2 regions of the Streptomyces sp. NPDC048211 genome follow, and region 1 is predicted to be linked to the other one. Evidence: riboswitches for the same ligand, from Rfam matches in the RefSeq annotation. Region 1 holds a riboswitch; the other holds the start of a gene.
What was found. Region 1 has a riboswitch for thiamine pyrophosphate ahead of ACGFZA_RS06460 (thiamine ABC transporter substrate binding subunit). Riboswitches for the same ligand answer to the same signal wherever they lie in the genome.
Positions count from the first base shown of each region.

Region 1 (4,300 bases):
GGTCAGCGACACGGGGGCGTACGCCGTCGGCTGGCGCTTCGGCAAGCACAAGCTTGCACCGCGCATCAGCCCCGGGAAGACCCGCGAGGGCCTCTTCGGAGCCGTGGCCTTCGCGATGGTGGCCGGTGCGCTGTGCATGCAGTTCCTGATCGACGACGGCACGTGGTGGCAGGGCCTGCTGCTCGGCCTCGCGGTCGCCGCCAGCGCCACCCTGGGTGACCTGGGCGAGTCCATGATCAAGCGGGACCTCGGCATCAAGGACATGGGCACGCTGCTGCCCGGGCACGGCGGAATCATGGACCGGCTGGACTCCCTGCTGCCGACGGCGCCGGTCGTCTGGCTGCTGATGGTGATTTTCGTCGGCTCCGGCTGAGAAGTTCTCAGGTCACCCCTTCTGACCTGCATTTTTACGAGTGAGGGTCCGTTGTCCACAGGGCGGCGGGCCCTCACTGTTCTGTCTGCGACACTGGAAGAACCATGCCTAAGCCCGGAGAACTCACTTTCGTCGCGCCCCGCGGAGCCAAGAAGCCGCCGCGGCACCTCGCCGACCTCACGCCCGCCGAGCGCAAGGAAGCCGTCGCCGCGACGGGCGAGAAGCCCTTCCGCGCGCAGCAGCTCTCGCAGCACTACTTCGCGCGGTACGCGCACGACCCGTCGGAGTGGACCAACATCCCCGCCGGATCGCGGGACAAGCTCGCCGAGGCGCTGTTCCCCGATCTGATGTCCGTGGTCCGGCATATCAGCTGCGACGACGACACCACCCGTAAGACGCTGTGGAAGCTGCACGACGGGACGCTGGTCGAGTCCGTCCTGATGCGGTACCCCGAGCGCGTCACGATGTGTATCTCCTCGCAGGCCGGCTGCGGCATGAACTGCCCGTTCTGCGCCACCGGGCAGGCCGGTCTCGACCGCAACCTGTCCACCGCGGAGATCGTCCACCAGATCGTGGACGGCATGCGCGCGCTGCGCGACGGTGAGGTCCCGGGCGGCCCGGCCCGGCTCTCCAACATCGTCTTCATGGGTATGGGCGAGCCGCTCGCCAACTACAACCGCGTGGTCGGAGCGATCCGCCGGCTGACCGACCCCGAGCCCGACGGCCTCGGGCTCTCGCAGCGCGGGATCACGGTCTCCACCGTCGGCCTCGTCCCCGCGATGCTCCGCTTCGCCGACGAGGGCTTCAAGTGCCGTCTCGCTGTCTCGCTGCACGCCCCGGACGACGAGCTGCGCGACACCCTCGTGCCGGTCAACACCCGGTGGAAGGTGCGCGAGGTGCTGGACGCCGCGTGGGAGTACGCGGAGAAGTCCGGCCGCCGCATCTCCATCGAGTACGCGCTGATCCGCGACATCAACGACCAGGCCTGGCGGGGCGACCGGCTCGGCCGGCTCCTCAAGGGCAAGCGGGTCCACGTCAACCTGATCCCGCTGAACCCCACCCCCGGCTCGAAGTGGACCGCCTCGCGGCCCGAGGACGAGAAGGCGTTCGTCGAGGCGATCGCCGCCCACGGGGTGCCGGTGACCGTCCGGGACACCCGTGGGCAGGAGATCGACGGGGCCTGCGGACAGCTGGCGGCATCCGAGCGGTGAGGCCGAAACCGGGCGTGTAGCCTGGGCTCGAAATCAACTTCATATTCCGACAGGGGAGCGCCACAGCGCTGAGAGTGCGGCACCGAGGACAGGTTGGCCGCAGACCCTCTGAACCTCGCCCGGGTCATTCCGGGTAGGAAGTTCGGACCTTACTCAAGCTGTTGCGCCCTGCCCGCTTCCGGTTTCCACCGGCGCGGGCAGGGCCGCGTCTCTTCCTGGTCACCCCAGGAGGAATCACATGAGCACCACCAAGAAGATCGCGGTGACGGCCGTCGCCGCGGCGCTCGGCGCGACCGCGCTGGCGGGCTGCGGAAGCTCCGACGACTCGGCCGCCGGCAGCGGCGGTACCAAGGGCTCAGGCTCCAAGACCGTCACCCTCGTCAGCCATGACTCCTTCAACGCGTCCAAGGACGTGCTGAAGGAGTTCACCCGGCAGACCGGCTACACCGTCAAGGTGCTGAAGAGCGGGGACGCCGGCGCCGCCCTCAACCAGGAGATCCTCACCAAGGGTTCGCCCCGCGGTGACGTGTTCTTCGGCGTCGACAACACCCTGCTCTCGCGCGCCCTCGACAACGGCCTGTTCACGCCGTACGCCGCCAAGGGCATCGACCAGGTCGCCGCCGACGTGCAGCTGGATGCCGAGAAGCACCGGGTGACCCCCGTCGACACCGGTGACATCTGCATCAACTACGACAAGAAGTACTTCGCCGACAAGAAGCTCGCGCCGCCGAAGACGTTCGACGACCTGGCGAAGCCCGCGTACAAGAACCTGCTCGTCACCGAGAACGCGGCGACCTCCTCGCCCGGCCTCGGCTTCCTCCTCGGTACCGTCGCCACCTACGGCGAGGACGGCTACCAGGACTACTGGAAGAAGCTGAAGGACAACGGCGTCAAGGTCGTCGACGGCTGGGAGCAGGCGTACAACGAGGAGTTCTCCGGCTCCGCGGGTGGCAAGAAGGCCAAGGCCGACCGGCCGCTCGTCGTCAGTTACGCCTCCAGCCCGCCCGTCGAGGTGCTGTACGCGGACCCGCAGCCGAAGACCGCCCCGACCGGCGTCGCCACGGGGACGTGCTTCCGTCAGATCGAGTTCGCGGGCCTGCTCGACGGCGCGAAGAACGAGGCCGGCGGCAAGGCCCTGCTGGACTTCCTGATCAGCAAGAAGTTCCAGGAGGACATGCCGCTCAACATGTTCGTCAGCCCGGTCACCGAGGGCGCGAAGGTGCCGGACCTCTTCACGAAGTTCGGTGCCACGGTCGACAAGCCGACGACCGTCGCCCCGGACACGATCGCCAAGAACCGTGAGCAGTGGGTCCAGTCATGGTCCTCGCTCGTAGTGAAGTAGCGAAGACTCCCGTACGCGGTCCGGGCGCGCGCGGGAAGTCCGCGCGCGCCCGGACGCTGCGCGGGGGCGCGGTGCGGCTCGGTCTGATGGCCGTGCCCGTGGCGTTCTTCGCCGTGTTCTTCGCCTATCCCGTCGTGGCGATCGTCGGACGCGGGCTCAAGGCCGACGGCGTCTGGCAGTTCGGGCGGATCGGCGAGGTGCTGAGCCGGCCGGACATCCAGCACGTCCTCTGGTTCACGCTCTGGCAGGCCCTCGCCTCGACCGTGTTGACCCTGCTGATCGCCCTGCCGGGCGCGTACGTCTTCGCCCGCTTCGACTTTCCCGGCAAGCAACTGCTGCGGGCTGCCGTCACGGTGCCGTTCGTCCTGCCGACCGTCGTCGTGGGCACCGCGTTCCTCGCGCTGCTGGGCCGGGGCGGGTTCCTCGACGAGCTGTGGGGCGTACGGCTCGACACCACGGTGTGGGCGATCCTGCTCGCCCATGTCTTCTTCAACTACGCGGTCGTCGTGCGCACCGTCGGCGGACTCTGGTCGCAGCTCGACCCCCGGCAGGAGGAGGCCGCACGGGTCCTCGGCGCCGGACGGTTCGCCGCCTGGCGCCGGGTCACACTCCCCGCGCTCGGACCCGCCGTGGCCGCCGCCGCGCTGATGGTCTTCCTCTTCACCTTCACGTCCTTCGGCGTCGTGCAGATCCTCGGCGGCCCCGGCTTCTCCACCCTGGAGGTGGAGATCTACCGGCAGACCGCGCAGCTGCTGGCCCTGCCCACGGCCGCCGTGCTGACCCTGGTGCAGTTCGCCGCGGTGGGCGCCATCCTGGCCGTGCACGCCTGGACCGTACGGCGCAGGGAGACCGCACTGAAGCTGGTCGACCCGGCGCAGACCGCCCGCAGGCCGCGTGGCGCGGGCCAGTGGGCCCTGCTCGGCGGCGTCCTGCTGACCGTGCTGGTGCTGATCCTGCTGCCGCTCGCCGTCCTGGTGGAGCGGTCGCTCGATGTGCCGGGCGGCCACGGCTTCGCGTTCTACCGTGCGCTCGGATCGACGGAGGCCAACAGCGGTACGTTCCTGGCCGCGCCCATCGAGGCGATCGGGAACTCGCTGCGCTACGCCGTGGTCGCGACCCTCATCGCGCTGGTGGTCGGGGGGCTGGCCGCGGCGGCCCTGACCCGGAAGGCGGGCCGGCTCGTGCGGGGTTTCGACGCTCTGCTGATGCTGCCGCTCGGGGTCTCCGCGGTCACCGTCGGCTTCGGCTTCCTGATCACCCTCGACCGGCCGCCGCTGGATCTGCGGACCTCCTGGATCCTGGTGCCGCTCGCCCAGGCCCTGGTCGGGGTGCCCTTCGTCGTACGCACCATGCTCCCGGTCCTCAGAGCGGTCG
Region 1 covers NZ_JBIDAD010000001.1:1,421,956-1,426,255, forward strand. The annotation lists gene ACGFZA_RS06450 (phosphatidate cytidylyltransferase) at 1-373, shown strand, start outside; gene rlmN (23S rRNA (adenine(2503)-C(2))-methyltransferase RlmN) at 478-1,584, shown strand; TPP riboswitch at 1,626-1,742, shown strand; gene ACGFZA_RS06460 (thiamine ABC transporter substrate binding subunit) at 1,823-2,926, shown strand; gene ACGFZA_RS06465 (ABC transporter permease) at 3,013-4,300, shown strand, end outside.

Region 2 (4,300 bases), on a different contig from region 1:
CAGCAGCAGCAGCGGAAGCGCGGCGCCCGCATAGGCCAGCACCAGGGTGTTGACCACAGAGGCGATGTGGTCGCGTCCGATTCTGATCCCTGCCCGGTAGAGCTCCTTCGCACTCATCGTCGGGTCCGCCTGATGCAGTTCCCAGACCGCCGAGGTCTGGGTGACCGTCACATCGTCGAGTACCCCGAGGGATCCGATGATGACGCCGGCCAGCAGCAGCCCGCTCATGTCGATGTGCGGATACAGGCCGTGGATGAGGCCGGTGTTGTCGTCGGTGTTCCCGCTCAGGCTCGCCCAGCCGATGAAGAGCGAGCCGAGCAGTCCGATCAGCAGCAGTGAGATCAGGGTGCCGATGACGGCGACCGAGGTGCGGGCGGTCAGTCCGTGGCAGATGTAGAGCGCGATCAGCATGATGGCGCCGGCCCCGACGACTGCCACGACCAGCGGGTTCGAACCTTGCAGGATCGCCGGAAGGATGAACAGCGTCAGGACGGCGAACGACAGGGCGAGTGCCACCAGAGCCATGACCCCGCGCATCCTGCCGACGGCGACCACCACCAGGGCGAAGATCCCGGCCAGCAGCAGCAGCGGGAACTTCCGGTCCACATCGGTCACGGAGTACTGGAGGTCATGGGGCGCGTCGGGGGCGTATGCGACGACCACCCCCTGTCCCTCCCGCAGCTGTCGGGGTGCGTCCGGCTGGACGACCTCGATGAACCGGCGGCCCTTTTCCTGGCCGCTCGTCACTTCGACGGTGGCCTTCTCGCACAGGTCCTCGCCGGTGGGCGGTTCACTCGTGGTCGGTGACGTGTCACCGCTGACGGGGATCTGGGAGGCGTTCACGTCCTTGCAGTCGATCTTGTCGATGTTCACCACCTTGCCCTGCTGGGTCTGCCGGTCGAAGCCGACGCCGGTGCGCTCGTGCGCGGGCGCACCACCGGGCCAGAGGACCACGAGCCCGACGACGACCGCAGCCGCGAACGGAATCAGCACGGCGGCGATCACTTTGCGCAGATGGCCGGAGACGGGTGCGGCGGGGCCATGGCTGTGGGAATGCGTGTGCTGATGGCCCTGCGGTGCGGAGTCGTTATGAGGGGATGTCACCGGCCGATCATCGCAAGAGGGACGGGGCCCTCTGGCCAGCCGGCCGATGAGGGCGCTAGCGTGGTGGCACCTTTGCACACGCGGGAGCTCGGAGCACCGGGCTGAGAGGGCGCTGATCTCCGTACGTCCGTACGGGACAGGCTGCGCCGACCGCCGAACCTGTTACCGGGTAATGCCGGCGTAGGGAGTAGGTCTCATGACCACATCGGACGTACGCACGCCTGCCTCGAACCAGAGCGACGAGGCGGAGAAGTCCATCGGATGGCACAAGGGTTACGTCCAGGGCTCACGCCCGGACCTCCGGGTGCCGGTCCGCAAGGTGCACCTCACCAACGGCAACGACGTGACGCTGTACGACACCTCGGGGCCGTACACCGATCCCTCGGCCGAGACCGATGTCCGCCGCGGACTGGCGCCTCTGCGGGAGAACTGGATCATCGCCCGCGGCGACACCGAGGAGTACACGGGGCGTCCGGGCCGTCCCGAGGACGACGGGCTCAAGCACACCTCACCGCGCGGTGGGCTGCGCAATCTGGATGCCGTCTTCCCGGGCCGTCCGCGCCAGCCGCGGCGCAGCCGGGACGGCCGGCCCGTCACCCAGCTCGCGTACGCCCGCCGGGGCGAGGTCACCCCGGAGATGGAGTACGTCGCGATCCGGGAGAACGTCGCGCCGGAGGTGGTCCGCGAGGAGATCGCCGCCGGCCGGGCCGTGCTGCCGGCCAACGTCAACCACCCGGAGATCGAGCCGATGATCATCGGTAAGCGGTTCCTGGTGAAGGTGAACGCCAACATCGGCAACTCCGCGGTCTCGTCCTCCATCGAGGAGGAGGTGGACAAGATGACCTGGGCGACCAAGTGGGGCGCCGACACCGTCATGGATCTGTCCACCGGGCGCAACATCCACACCACCCGTGAGTGGGTTCTTCGCAACTCCCCCGTGCCGATCGGCACCGTGCCCCTGTACCAGGCCCTAGAGAAGGTCGACGGCAAGGCGGAGGAGCTGACCTGGGAGATGTACAAGGACACCGTCATCGAGCAGGCCGAACAGGGCGTCGACTACATGACGGTCCACGCCGGCGTGCGCCTGCCGTACGTTCCGCTGACGGCCCGCCGTAAGACCGGCATCGTCTCCCGGGGCGGCTCGATCATGGCGGCGTGGTGTCTCGCGCACCACAAGGAGTCGTTCCTCTACGAGAACTTCGAGGAGCTCTGCGAGATCCTCGCCTCGTACGACGTGACGTACTCCCTCGGCGACGGGCTGCGGCCCGGGTCGATCGCGGACGCCAACGACGAGGCCCAGTTCGCGGAGCTGCGTACGCTCGGCGAACTGAACACCGTCGCCAAGCGGTTCGGCGTCCAGACCATGATCGAGGGCCCGGGGCACGTCCCGATGCACAAGATCAAGGAGAACATCGACCTTCAGCAGGAGATCTGCGAGGAGGCGCCGTTCTACACGCTGGGCCCCCTGACAACCGATGTGGCACCGGCGTACGACCACATCACCTCGGGCATCGGTGCCGCGATGATCGCCTGGTGGGGGACGGCGATGCTCTGCTACGTGACGCCCAAGGAGCATCTCGGTCTGCCCAACCGGGACGACGTGAAGACCGGGGTCATCACCTACAAGATCGCGGCCCATGCGGCGGACCTCGCCAAGGGGCACCCGGGGGCGCAGGAGTGGGACGACGCGCTGTCGGACGCCCGGTTCGAGTTCCGCTGGGAGGACCAGTTCAACCTGGCCCTCGACCCGGACACGGCACGGGAGTTCCACGACGAGACGCTGCCGGCCGAGCCGGCGAAGACGGCGCACTTCTGCTCGATGTGCGGACCGAAGTTCTGCTCGATGAAGATCAGCAGGAGCATCACCGAGCAGTTCGCCCCCGATCTGGTCCTGAACAGCGACGCCGAGGTGCAAGCGGGGATGCTCCAGAAGTCGAAGGAGTTCTCGGAGGGCGGGAACAGGCTGTATCTGCCGCTCGCGGACTGATGCGGGACGGCGGAGGCTGATCGCGCCCCGAGGAGCCCGGTCCGGGTGAGGCCCACCTGGACCGGGCTCCTCGGCGTGGTCAGGCCGCGGTGTCCTGCGGGTACCAGCGGAGTTCCACGGTGTTGCCGTCCGGGTCCCGGACGTAGACGGACGTGGCGGTGCCCCGCGCGCCGAAGCGCTCGACAGGTCCTTCGAGGACGGAGAAGGAAGCCGACCCGATGAACTCGTCCCAGTCCAGCGGTTCCACGGTGAGGCAGATGTGGTCGACGTTGGATTCCCCCCGAGGGCGGCCGACCAGGTCGATGATGGTCTCAGGGGTGATTCTCACGGAGGGGAACGGGATCTCGCCCGCGCGCCACTCGGCCACGCGCACCGGCTCCAGCCCGAGGCGTCCGACGTAGAAACCCAGGGCCCGTTCGACGTCCCCGACGTTGAGGACCAGGTGGTCGAATGCCTTGACGCGCAGAGAGGTCACTGCTTCTCCAGAACGATGAGTCGGTGCGGGACGGCCGCTGCCTACGATCCGCCGGAGGACGTCCGCCAACAAGGCAGGATCTGCATACGAACGTTGAGCCCGGTTCAACGATGAGGGGATGGATCATGCTGGAGCGGGTGGAGGTCGAGACCTTCCTGACGCTTGCCGAGGAGCTGCACTTCGGCCGTACCGCCGAGCGCCTGCGCGTGACGACCGGGCGGGTGAGCCAGGTGATCAAGAAACTTGAGCGGCGGATCGGCGCCATGCTGTTCGAGCGGACCAGCAGAACCGTGCGGCTCACGCCGCTCGGACGACAGCTGGCCGATGACCTGGTGCCTCTCGTCGCAGGGATGGACGAGGCGATCCGAAGGGCCTCCGACGCCGGCCGTGGCGTCACGGGATCGCTGCGGGTCGCCTTCCTCGGTGAGTGGACCGCCCCCGCACTCCTGAAAATCGTCGATCTGTTCAGCGAGCGCCACCCCGACTGCAGGGTCGAGGTGCGGGAGGTTCAGCTGTCCAACTCGCGCGCGAGTCTGCAGGACGGTTCGGTGGACGTCCTCATCGCCTCGTACCCGTTCGACGGTATGGCCTGCGGGCCGAAACTGCTGACGGAGGAACGGGTGCTCGCCGTTGCGGCCGGGCATCCGCTCGCCGCCGAGGAGTCCGTCTCCGTCGAAGTGCTCGCGGAACACCCCGTAGTGCAGTACCCGGAGGTGACGTCGGCGGGGTTCAAG
Region 2 covers NZ_JBIDAD010000006.1:368,124-372,423, forward strand. The annotation lists gene ACGFZA_RS23935 (YibE/F family protein) at 1-1,104, opposite strand, end outside; TPP riboswitch at 1,175-1,308, shown strand; gene thiC (phosphomethylpyrimidine synthase ThiC) at 1,301-3,091, shown strand; gene ACGFZA_RS23945 (VOC family protein) at 3,171-3,557, opposite strand; gene ACGFZA_RS23950 (LysR family transcriptional regulator) at 3,677-4,300, shown strand, end outside.
Region 2: linked by a shared signal. The riboswitch ahead of thiC (phosphomethylpyrimidine synthase ThiC) and the one ahead of ACGFZA_RS06460 (thiamine ABC transporter substrate binding subunit) in region 1 are both predicted to bind thiamine pyrophosphate.